Regions from separate parts of the Tepidibacillus fermentans genome, predicted to be linked through region 2. Evidence: riboswitches for the same ligand, from Rfam matches in the RefSeq annotation. Region 2 holds a riboswitch; each other region holds the start of a gene.
The links. Region 2 has a riboswitch for S-adenosylmethionine ahead of EDD72_RS10730 (methionine ABC transporter ATP-binding protein). Riboswitches for the same ligand answer to the same signal wherever they lie in the genome.

Region 1: linked by a shared signal. The riboswitch ahead of metX (homoserine O-acetyltransferase MetX) and the one ahead of EDD72_RS10730 (methionine ABC transporter ATP-binding protein) in region 2 are both predicted to bind S-adenosylmethionine.
Region 3: linked by a shared signal. The riboswitch ahead of EDD72_RS04545 (homocysteine synthase) and the one ahead of EDD72_RS10730 (methionine ABC transporter ATP-binding protein) in region 2 are both predicted to bind S-adenosylmethionine.

Annotation. Positions count from the first base shown of each region.
Region 1 is NZ_SMAB01000010.1:43,089-47,145, forward strand. Features, by position in the region: gene EDD72_RS07605 (homoserine dehydrogenase) at 6-1,313, opposite strand; gene metX (homoserine O-acetyltransferase MetX) at 1,300-2,391, opposite strand; SAM riboswitch class I at 2,460-2,564, opposite strand; SAM riboswitch class I at 2,672-2,775, opposite strand; gene EDD72_RS07615 (cell wall hydrolase) at 2,941-3,375, shown strand; gene gerQ (spore coat protein GerQ) at 3,391-3,807, shown strand.
Region 2 is NZ_SMAB01000021.1:5,677-9,733, forward strand. Features, by position in the region: gene EDD72_RS10720 (MetQ/NlpA family ABC transporter substrate-binding protein) at 1-251, opposite strand, end outside; gene EDD72_RS10725 (methionine ABC transporter permease) at 274-933, opposite strand; gene EDD72_RS10730 (methionine ABC transporter ATP-binding protein) at 914-1,948, opposite strand; SAM riboswitch class I at 2,065-2,173, opposite strand; gene EDD72_RS10735 (hypothetical protein) at 2,528-2,983, opposite strand; gene EDD72_RS10740 (hypothetical protein) at 3,383-3,664, shown strand; partial or broken gene EDD72_RS10745 (hydantoinase/oxoprolinase N-terminal domain-containing protein) at 3,887-4,057, opposite strand, start outside.
Region 3 is NZ_SMAB01000005.1:36,639-40,695, reverse strand. Features, by position in the region: gene secA2 (accessory Sec system translocase SecA2) at 1-1,990, shown strand, start outside; SAM riboswitch class I at 2,072-2,187, shown strand; gene EDD72_RS04545 (homocysteine synthase) at 2,259-3,548, shown strand; one part of gene prfB (peptide chain release factor 2) at 3,906-3,980, shown strand; one part of gene prfB (peptide chain release factor 2) at 3,982-4,057, shown strand, end outside.

The DNA of each region.
Region 1 (4,057 bases), on a different contig from region 2:
TTCTTTCATGCATATACTTTTCGCTTACTTTTCTCCTCTTGCTCTTGCCAAGTAGAAATAGGATACCATTTTAATCCCCAGTATTGTTTTTCTACTTGATAGAGAAATTTCTTGATGTCATCTCCCCTACCTGAAATGACATAACCAGTGGTATATTCCTGATTGGGTAATTCTATCCATTCACTGGCATGAATCGTTATGCCGAACTGTTGAAATGAATTTTTCAATAATAAATCCTCATTCTTCCTGTGTTTTTGTTTTGATTGTATAACAAACCAATAGGATTGGTCTCCTTTATGCTCAGCAATTGCTTTCCATTTAACCCCTCTTTTTGGAACACCCAATTTCTGTCGTTGCCATACATTGACGAGATCTTCGATAATTGCACTAGCAGTGGCTAAAGAGCCTGCACCTGATCCTTGAAAAAACAATCGTCCTGCTAGATCCGTTTCGATTACAATTCCATTTTCAACACCTTCTACATAATAAAGAGGGTGTGACTTTGATAAAAAGGTTGGTTTTACTTTTGCCTCCCAACGATCATGGTTCTTATATAGTGATCCGATCAATTTTAAACGTAATCCAAATTGTTCGGCAAGCGTCAAGTCTTCGATTAATACCTGTTCAATTCCTGATCGATCAACATGATTCCAATTCGGTTGTTCATCAAACACTAAATCACTTAGAACCATTAATTTAAAAAAGGCGTCCCATCCTTCAATATCATTACTTGGATCTGCTTCTGCATACCCTTTTTCTTTTGCTTCCATTAACGCTTGCTCAAAAGAGATTTTTCCTTTCCGCATTTGTGTCAGAATATAATTCGTCGTACCATTAAGGATCGCTTCAATTTTTGTGATATGGTTTACTTGTAATAATTCTTGTAATGTACGAATGACAGGAATAGCACCAGCCACACTTGCTTCATAGGCTAGTTGAAAACCAGTTTGTTCAGCAATCTTACGTAATTCTTTTCCATGGAAAGCCATTAATTCTTTATTTGCTGTAATCACATGACACCCTTTTGTTAATGACTGCTCAATATATGTTCTTGCTGGTTCAATTCCACCAATCATTTCAATCACAAAATCAATCTCTGGCAATTGAAGGATATCCACATAATCAGTAGTAAGGATAACCGAAGGATCAAGATCAATCTCTCTTTTTTTTTCCTTATTTTTAACAAGAATTGCAACTACCTCGATCTTCTTACCTAATACTGCTTGAAGTTGAGTCTGATGTGTTTGAATCGTCTCATATACTCCTTTACCTACAGTACCCAAACCTAATAATACGACTTTAATCGATTCCATATATACCCTCCCTCACTAGATGAGCCCATTTCTCAAATTCAACTAAAAATCCATCATGGCCAAATTGTGTATCTACTTCGATGAATTTAGCTCTTCCACCTATTTTCTGGTAATGCTCGACTAGTTGTTCTAATTCTTTAGGTGGATAAAGCAAATCCCCTCGAAATCCAATGGCGATCATCGAAGCTTCCATTAGCTCTAAGGCTTTTCTCCAATCCCCACGGTCTTTTCCTAAATCAAATCGATCCATCGCTTTTAATAAATAAAGATAACTATTCGCGTCAAATCTCCGAGTCAATTTTTCTCCTTGATAACGTAAATAAGATTCCACTTCAAAAGTAGTCTCGTCATGACGAATACCCCAATTCGCATGTTGTGCTCTTTGAAAGCGAGCATTAAAGAGTTCAGCTGATCGATACGTAACCATCCCTACCATACGAGCAATTTTTAATCCATTAATCTGTTCATTTGAAAGATAATCCCCTTGATTCCATGCTGGATCATTTATGATTGCCAACCTTGCGATTAAGTTATAAGCAATCGCATAATCACTAAGATAGGGTGTGACTGCAAGAAGAATCAGCGTATCCATAAAATCAGGATAGAGAACCCCCCACTCCAATACCTGCATCCCACCTAATGATCCACCGATAATCGCCTTGACATGGTCAATTTTCAGCTTTTTTAAAGCGAGATATTGAGCGTGAACCATATCACGAATGGAGATGAATGGGAAATTAGCTCGATAAGAATTGCCTGTATCTGGGTCAATGGTTAATGGGCCTGTTGATCCATCACATCCACCAATCACATTCATCGTGATCACTTGAAATTCTTGCGTATTAATCGCTTTATCTGGCCCAATCAATCCTGACCACCAACCAGGGTTTTGTTCTGTTCCAACGGCAAATTGATTCCCTGTTAAAGCATGACATACAAGAATAACTGGTGCTTCCTTTGATCCTACCCGTTCATAAGCAATCTGTACATTTTTTAACTTTTTCCCTGATTCTAAAGATAACTCGCCAATTTCAATGACACTTGCTTCATAGGGTGATTGAATGATCGTTGTTACCATTAAAGTCCCCCCCCAAAAAGATAAATAAAAAACCCTCTTCATAAGAAGAGGGTAGTTCTTTTACACTCTTCTTATCTCTCGGAGATGATTCTCCGCAGGAATTGGCACCGCGTTTTTATAAAACCGGTTGCCGGGCTTCATTGGGCCAGTCCCTCCACCTCTCTGGATAAGAATAATCAATTAATATTCTCTTTTATTATTTAGATAAAATAACATGAACTCCGTAACTTTCATAAACATGAAAAAACCCTCTTCATAAGAAGAGGGTAGTTTTACGCTCTTCTTATCTCTCGGAGATGATTCTCCGCAGGAATTGGCACCGCGTTTTTAAAAACCGGTTGCCGGGCTTCATTGGGCCAGTCCCTCCACCTCTCTCGATAAGAAATCCTGTGTCGTTTTAGATTGTTAATGACATCATATAATCATTACCAGTCTATGTCAAGACAAAATTGAAATTTCTTTCCTTTTCGAGATTTCCTGTGATAATTTTTCACCATTTTTTTTAATCAAAATATATTGTTATAGAGGCCTAATGTGCGAGGTGAGTCAATGGCTGTTATTAAAACAAACATAAACGATTTGAAATTACTAGCTAGATTAATGCGGGCAGAAGCAGAAAGTGAAGGGAAACTTGGGATGTTGCTAGTTGGGAATGTTGGAGTAAACCGGGTTCGAGCCAATTGTTTAGATTTCAAAGGAATCCGAACCGTGCCGCAAATGATCTTTCAATCCCCAGGAGGATTCGAGGCTGTACAAAAATCCTATTTTTATCAAAGAGCACGCACTTTAGAAATCCAATTAGCTCGAAAAGTGGTCAATGGAGAAAAATATCATCCTGCTACTTTTGCCCTATGGTTTTTTAATCCAGGAAGAAGAAGTTGTCCTAGTAGGTGGTATATAGCATGGAATACAGGACGATATAAATCCCATTGTTTTTATGCACCTACTTATTCAGACTGTCCTTCAGTTTATGGAACTTTTTAAAAGGAGTGATTGTTTATGTATCCATACTATCCTTATTTTTATGATCTATTTTCAGCATCTCAATATGATCAAAATTTCCCCCAACCTATAATGCCGATGCAACCAATGTATCCAATGCAACCCATGATTCCAACACCCCAAGCCCCTGAACGCGGGATCGAAATTCCAGGGCAATTACCTTTAGAGGAATCCTATATTGAAAACATTTTGCGATTAAATCTCGGAAAAATTGCTACCATTTATATGACTTTTGAAAATAATAAAGAATGGAATGCAAAGGTGTTCCGCGGAAGACTAGAAGCAGCAGGTAAGGACCATATCATTATTAGTGATCCTGAAACAGGGAAACGGTACCTCTTATTGATGGTTAATCTTGACTATATTACTTTTGATGAAGAACTGAATTATGTTCCTCCAGCGATTCCAAGATAAACCCCCATGCTGTGCGCATCGAAAAAAGGCAGGAAATTAACGATTTTTTCCTGCCTTTTTAAAACCCATGGCTTGTATGATTCTAACGCACTCCGATACCTCGCGGTTTTCCTTGAATAAACAGTCGGTAGGAAAACTCGCTCGCTAAAGTCGCCCTTATAGAATCATACAAACCTATTTTTATTGCATTTCCTTTGATTCTTTGAATATTCCCCCTTATATCTGGAAATATTTTAGATGTTTAAACAAA
Region 2 (4,057 bases):
AATTGAATATTGGGTTGAACATAATCTTGGAATACTTTGACGTCTAATTTCACGCCTTCTTTTTCTAAAGTTGGTTTAATTTTTTCAAGAATTTCAGCATGTGGTACAGCTGTTGCACCAACAACTAAGGTAATTGCTTCAGTTTTTCCTTGACCAGCATTTGCTCCTTGATTCTCTTGCTTGGTACCACCACAAGCTACTAAACTTAAACTTAAAATCGCAACGAGAAGAATAACAAATAATTTCTTCATTAAACTTTCCTCCCTATATTTATTATTTTTTATCTATTCTCTTAGAGATGTGATCCCCAAGAGTTTGAACCAATTGGACGAGAAGTAGAATAACAGCAGTTGTAACTAACATAACAGGTGTGTTATAAAGCTGATAACCATAAATAATTGCCATATTTCCTAGGCCGCCGCCGCCCAGAACTCCAGCCATAGCTGAATAGCTGATCAAGGCAACCAAGGTAACAGTAATCCCTGACAGAATGGAAGGCATCGCTTCAGGTAGGTAGACTTTAAAAATGATTTGGCGGATATTCGCCCCCATCGATAAGGCCGCCTCAATGACCCCTTTATTCACTTCTCTTAAGGAAGTTTCAACTAGCCGAGCGAAAAATGGCGCAGCCCCAACGATTAAAGGTACGGTTGCAGCCGTAGAGCCAATCGGTGTCCCTACTATTTTACGAGTAAAAGGAATTAATAAAACCATCAAAATAATGAATGGTATTGAACGGAAAACATTCACGATGACAGATAAGATGATATTGAGTATACGGTTTTCTAATAATTGTCCCTTATCCGTTAGAACCAAAAAGATTCCTAATGGTATTCCAAGGATGACGGTAAATAAACCCGATATTCCAACCATATATAATGTTTCTAACGCTGCTTCAAATAGCTGCGTCCATTCACTTGGTTCCAACCACATTCTCCACCACCTCCACTTCTACCCCGCAATTTGAGAGAAATTGAATCGATTCGTTTAATTTATCTACTGTTGTCTTCACTTGAATATATAACGAACCATAGGAAGAACCTTGAACATATTGAATGTTTCCTTCTAAAATATTGGCCTCAACATCTAATGTTTTCACCCAGCGACTAATAATTGGCTGGTTGGCGTTTTCACCGACAAATTTACATTTTAAAATGTAACTTCCTTTTTCCAACGGGATTTGGCGAATGGTTTCTTCTGTATCCATATGTTCAGTTACTTGCTTGACAAACTCTTTAGTAATTTGTTGTTTTGGGTGGGTGAACACCTCTAGTACAGGGCCTTCTTCAACAATTTCTCCTTGATCGATCACAGCTACTTTATGACAAATTTTTTGAATCACATGCATCTCATGAGTAATTAAGATAATGGTAATTCCCATTTTTCGATTAATCTCTTGCAACAGCTCAAGGATTGAATCCGTCGTTTTGGGATCAAGCGCGGAAGTAGCTTCATCACTTAACAATACCTTTGGACGGTTCGCCAAAGCTCTAGCAATCCCTACTCTTTGTTTTTGCCCACCACTTAATTCTGAAGGATAGGCATTTGCCCTTTCTGTTAAACCAACAAGATCGATTAACTCATTCACCCTTTGATTGATCTCTTCTTTTGGTACACCAGCAATTTCTAAAGGAAAGGCAATATTCTCAAAAACCGTTCGGGACCATAATAAATTAAAGTGTTGAAAGATCATCCCAACTTCCTGTCTCGCTTTACGAAGTTCCTTCTGACTTAATCGGTTCATTTGGCGACCATCTACCCAAATTTCCCCTTCTGTTGGCTCTTCTAACATATTGATTAAGCGGATCAATGTACTTTTCCCAGCCCCAGAGTAACCAATGATCCCATAGATTTCACCTTTTTCGATTTCTAAATTAATTTCCTTTAAGGCAACAACTTCTTCTTTGTTACCGTTATATACTTTTTTCACCTTATGAAGTCGAATCAATTCTATTCACCACTTTCTATGTCACAACAAAGCTTGTTGATATTTTTCTACATTGACAAAATAAAAATCCTTTCTGAAAAACTCAGAAAGGATCCCTAATTTTAACGAAAGTCCTTTCCTTATCTTTCAGAACAAAAAGTCCTGCAGGAATTGGCACCTTCCCATAATATTATGGTAGGTTGCCGGGCTTCATAGGGCCAGTCCCTCCACCTCTCTAGATAAGGATACAACACTTATTCACTTCATCAAATCAATGCTTCATAACAGATGAATAAATAGTACCACCTCATAATAAAACTGTCAACAAAAATTTTATAACGAAAATTATGGATAAATATTACAAAACTTTTCGTAGGAATGAAAGAGTACGCTCATTTTGAGGAGCATTAAATATTCTTCTGATAGGTTTATGGATGACACTTCAAATGGCTGTCTATTCATAGATCATCATATTATTCGACTGATGTCGTCATCTTCTACTTTGTCTTAAGTTTTAGCTTAACGCTACTAACCAACTTGATTGAAAAAAATGAATCAAGACTTAAAATGAGAAAAAGGAGCCTCGAACTCCCTTTTCTTTCATATTGCAGTAACTTTTTTTGATCTTCGTGAGATAAAATCAATCTTTTTGGCTAAATGATAAAGTTGTTGGGTTGTTTTTGTTTTTATGACAATCTTTTTCGTACCAGATAATTCTTTAAAACAAGATATTGTTAGTTTATTGGGTTCATACTTTACCGATTGAATGGCTTTTGCTGGAATGTCTATGTAAGCATATTTTGGTTCTAAAAAACCAATAAATAATCTCTTACTATAGACTACCACATCTAAGTCTGCAAGATACCGATGATAATCGGTTATTAATTCTTTTACCTTTCCATTATAGAGAATAAAATCAAATCCATCGGTTTGCAGCTGAATGATATTAGATTGTTCCTTTTTGGCCGTTTTTGGTTTTTTAACTAAAAAGTAATAACTGATGAGTAAGAAAAGAAGGATCAAAAATATCGTTATAAACCCGATCACGGTTATCATTCTTTTCTCTCCTTTCAGGAGTTAAAGCTTCCGTTATTCCTTCCCTTTTTTTGCTTTTCTTTTTAATTTTGGTGAGGATTGAACCATTTGTTCTACCATATCAATATGAGGCGGGATTTTTTGTTCTTGATCCTTTTTCAAATGGATTCCCCTCCTTTTCCTTTGTTAAAGTTACGTTACCCGATTCATGAAACCATTATTCGATGAATCAATCACTTCCATTTATTCACAATGAATCAAAAAATTATTAAAATAAATTGATAAAATTAATTCAATTGATGATTGAAATTTATCGAATAGTTGCATAACATATAATAAAAAGAAATTAGAAGTTAGAAGTTAGATTAGATAAATTGGCGAGAAGCCAATTTTTATCATTGAATGCGAGGGGAAAAAATAATGGAATACCTCTGTCCATTATGTGAAAAAAAACTAACTAAAATTGAAGAAGGTTGCGAAAAATTGCATCAATGGTTTGCAGAACTTAAGGGTAAAACATTATGGAGGATTCGTTATCTGAATAAGTATGAGTATATCTTTTTGTCTGAAGATGACTTTCAGCGTTTACAACAGCAAGGTGCTATGATTTTAGATGAGACTACCCATTGGGAACAGTTTGACCCTGATAATTTTTCGGGAATTACAACATCAGGAGATCGCGTCTCGATATTTGAAGAATAAAATTGGTCATTTAAAATCCCCTATATAGTAAACAGATCTCTATTCTGTCTAATATAAGGGGATCATATTATGTCAAAAGGTTTTTCTTATTTACTCATTTCTTCCTTATGAGATTTATTTTCTATTTTTAATTTCTCCAAATTTCGGGTGTAAAACGATCAGGGGCAATTCTTGTTTTTAAGTCCATGAATATGTAGTAAGAAATACCAGTAATGATTAATGATTGAACAGCTGAGTAGTACCATGAATAAATGTTTCTATATCTCTCGGATCCAAATTACTTTTCTCAATGACATCAATTACGCCTTGTTCAAAATTTGGAGGGGTAGTATGACTTTTAGCAATGCCGATTCTCCCATCATCATCAACATAGTACTAAGTCCGTAAAGGTAC
Region 3 (4,057 bases), on a different contig from region 2:
TGGGACGAATAACGAGTTTGGTTTTGATTATCTACGAGATAACATGGTCTTATATAAAGAACAAATGGTACAAAGACCTTTGAATTTTGCCATTATTGACGAGGTGGACAGTATACTCATTGATGAGGCTAGAACTCCATTGATTATTTCGGGTACAGCTTCTAAGTCGACCGATTTATACTATGCAGCAGCACATTTTGTCAAACGTTTGGTTGCAAATGAAGATTATACGTTAGATGAAAAAACCAATACGGTAAATCTGACAGAATCTGGTGTGGATAAGGCAGAGAAAGCATTTGGCATCGATAACCTTTACGATACCAATCATATGACCCTAAATCATCATATTACTCAAGCCTTAAAGGCGGCTGTCTTAATGAAACGAGATCGTGATTATGTTGTACAAGATGGTGAAGTGATCATTGTTGACGAATTTACAGGCCGTTTAATGTATGGTCGCCGTTATAGTGATGGTCTACATCAAAGTATTGAAGCGAAAGAAGGACTTCAAGTACAAAATGAAAGTATGACCTTAGCAACCATCACCTTACAAAATTATTTTCGTATGTATAAAAAATTGGCAGGTATGACGGGTACTGCAAAAACAGAAGAAGAGGAATTTAAACGAATTTATGGTTTGGATGTTGTGGTGATCCCAACGAATAAACCAATGATCCGTATCGATTTACCTGATGTCGTTTATAAAACGGAACGAGCAAAATTTAAAGCGGTTATTGACGAAATTGTCCACCGATATGAAAAAAAACAACCTGTACTGGTGGGTACCATCTCAATTGAAAAGTCGGAACTTTTATCCGACATGTTAAAACGTAAGGGGATACCACATCATGTATTAAATGCGAAGTACCATGAAAAAGAAGCAGAAATTATTGCAAAAGCTGGCCAAGCAGGTGCAGTAACCATTGCAACCAATATGGCGGGCCGTGGTACGGATATTGTTCTTGGTGAAGGAGTTGCTGAGCTAGGCGGACTTCATATCATCGGTACGGAACGGCATGAGAGTCGAAGGATTGACAACCAATTAAGAGGACGTTCGGGACGTCAAGGAGATCCGGGTTCTAGTCAATTTTTCATCTCACTTGAAGATGATTTAATGAGAAGATTTGGCTCCGATCACATTATGGGAATGATGGATCGCCTAGGAATGGAAGAAGATCAACCGATCGAAAGTAAGATGGTGACAAAGGCAATTGAATCGGCTCAGAAGAAAGTGGAAGGTCATAACTTCGATATTCGTCGTGTCGTACTACAGTATGACGATGTGATGAACCAGCAACGGGAAGTCATCTATAGTCAGCGCAGACAAGTATTAGAAAGTGATAACTTGCGTGATGTCATTATCAACATGATCATGAATTTTGCCGAACGTTTGGTCAATATCCATTGTCCAACCGATCAAGTCCAAGAAGATTGGGATTTGAAGTCTTTATTAGACCATGCCAATGCAACCTTTTTAAATGAAGGAACTCTTTCCGAAAAAGATATATGGGGCAAAGAACCAGAAGAGATTTTGGAGCGTTTCCGTGAGGTTGTGGAACAACAATATCATCGAAGAGAAGAAGAACTTGGTGAGAATATGCGTGAATTTGAAAAAGTCATTCTTCTTCGTGCCGTCGATAGTAAATGGATGGATCATATCGATGCGATGGATCAATTACGGCAAGGGATTCATCTGAGAGCATATGGTCAAACAGATCCATTACGGGAATATCAGATGGAGGGATTTGAAATGTTCCAGGCCATGATCCAAGCCATCGAAGAAGAAGTGGCTACTTATATCATGAAAGCCCAAATCCAGAATCATCTTCAACGTGAGGCTGTTGCTGTGGGTCATGCGGTAGATAATACCAATCCAGAACCAAATTCGAAGAAAAAACCAGTTCGTGCAGCACAGAAAATCGGTCGAAACGATCCATGTCCATGTGGAAGTGGTAAGAAATATAAACACTGTCATGGAGCAGCACATTAGCAGCACATTCATCGATTGACAAGATTTCAGGGTCAAACTATAATGAATTCAAATTCCTTTAAAATTTCATATTGGTTATGCCTCTTATCCAGAGCGGCGGAGGGACTGGCCCAATGAAGCCCGGCAACCGACGCACAGTCTAACTGTGTTGGCAGGTGCTAATTCCAGCAGAATCTTATGATTCTGAAAGATGAGGGGGGGAAAGGTTATTCACTCCTTCTCATCGAGAGGGAGTTTTTTATTTTCATAAAAAGAGAGGAGAAATAAGATGAGTCAAGAAAAAAGTTATGAATTCGAAACGATTGCTTTACATGGGGGTCAACAACCTGATCCAGTAACAGGTTCAAGAGCAGTACCGATCTATCAAACCACTTCTTATGTATTTAAAGATACAGATCATGCTGCTAACTTATTTGCTTTAAAAGAACCAGGGAATATTTATACTCGAATAATGAACCCCACTCAAGATGTATTTGAAAATCGCGTGGCTCAATTAGAAGGTGGAGTTGGAGCCTTGGCTCTTGCTTCTGGATCTGCAGCCATTACCTATGCAATTCTTAACATTGCTGGTGCTGGGGATGAAATCGTATCCTCAAGTAGTTTGTATGGTGGTACATATAATCTTTTTTCTACCACACTCCCGAAACTAGGAATTACGGTTAAGTTTGTTGATCAAAGTAACACAGAGAATTTTCGACAAGCCATAAGCGAAAAAACGAAAGCAATTTATGCTGAAAGTATCGGAAATCCCAAAATTGATGTGCTAGATATCGAGGCTGTTGCCAACATTGCCCATGAAGCAGGAATTCCTCTTATCGTAGATAATACGTTTGCTACCCCTTATCTTCTTCGTCCATTTGATCATGGAGCTGATATTGTTGTTCATTCTGCGACCAAATTTATCGGTGGTCATGGAACTTCTATTGGCGGTGTAATTGTCGATGGAGGCAAATTTAATTGGGATAATGGTAAATTTCCAGGTTTAACGGAACCAGATCCAAGTTATCATGGGGTGGTATATACCAAAGACTTTGGATCATTAGCATACATTATCAAAGCAAGGGTTCAGTTATTAAGGGATATGGGAGCAGCGATTTCACCTTTTAATGCTTTTTTACTTCTTCAAGGATTAGAAACATTGCATTTACGAATGGAGCGACATAGTGCAAATGCTTTGCAAATTGCACAGTTTTTAGAAAACCATGATTTCGTTACTTGGGTGAATTATCCGGGCCTTCCTTCAAATCAATATTATGATTTAGCACAAAAATACCTACCAAAGGGTCAAGGGGCAATCTTCACCTTTGGCATTAAAGGTGGAGTCGAAGAAGGAAGAAAATTTATTAACAACTTAAAACTATTCTCCCATTTAGCCAATGTTGGAGATGCCAAATCATTAGTCATTCATCCAGCAAGTACAACCCACCAACAATTATCTCTTGAAGAGCAACTTAGTGCTGGTGTTACTCCTGAAATGATTCGTTTATCCATCGGAATTGAAAATGTAAATGATCTGATTGCCGATCTAGATCAAGCCTTACAAGCAAGTCAAAAGTGAAAATAAAAAAAATAAAAAAGTGTAAAAAGGTTGCAAAAGCAACCTTTTTTTCTTAATTATTGTGGAAGAAGAAGCGGAATAAACGGCGTAAACATGGGAAATTAGGAGAGATTAATTTCTTAATCAAAGACAAGTTAATCAAATTAGCGGCTTAGGATAACCGAAAGTCTAAGGAAGAAAAACATCGGAAGCCGTATAAGGGAAACCTCACGTACGGTTGATGAAGGGAAACTGAAATGAGTAAAGAAGCTTATGGTCGCTATGAAAGTTTCAGTTTTCTGCTCAACTTCTAATCCTTGGAGTAATGGGTAAACTATGGTATGATGAAATTTGAGATTTATTTAAAGAGGTGAAGCTATGATATCGCAGGGAGAACTAAAGAATGAACTAGAAAAGATGGCCAAACGATTGGCAGAGATTAGGGGGTCTCTTTGACATAGAAAGTAAAAAGAGCCGAATCGCTGAGTTAGAACAAAAAATGGCTCAACCTGATTTTTGGAATGATAATG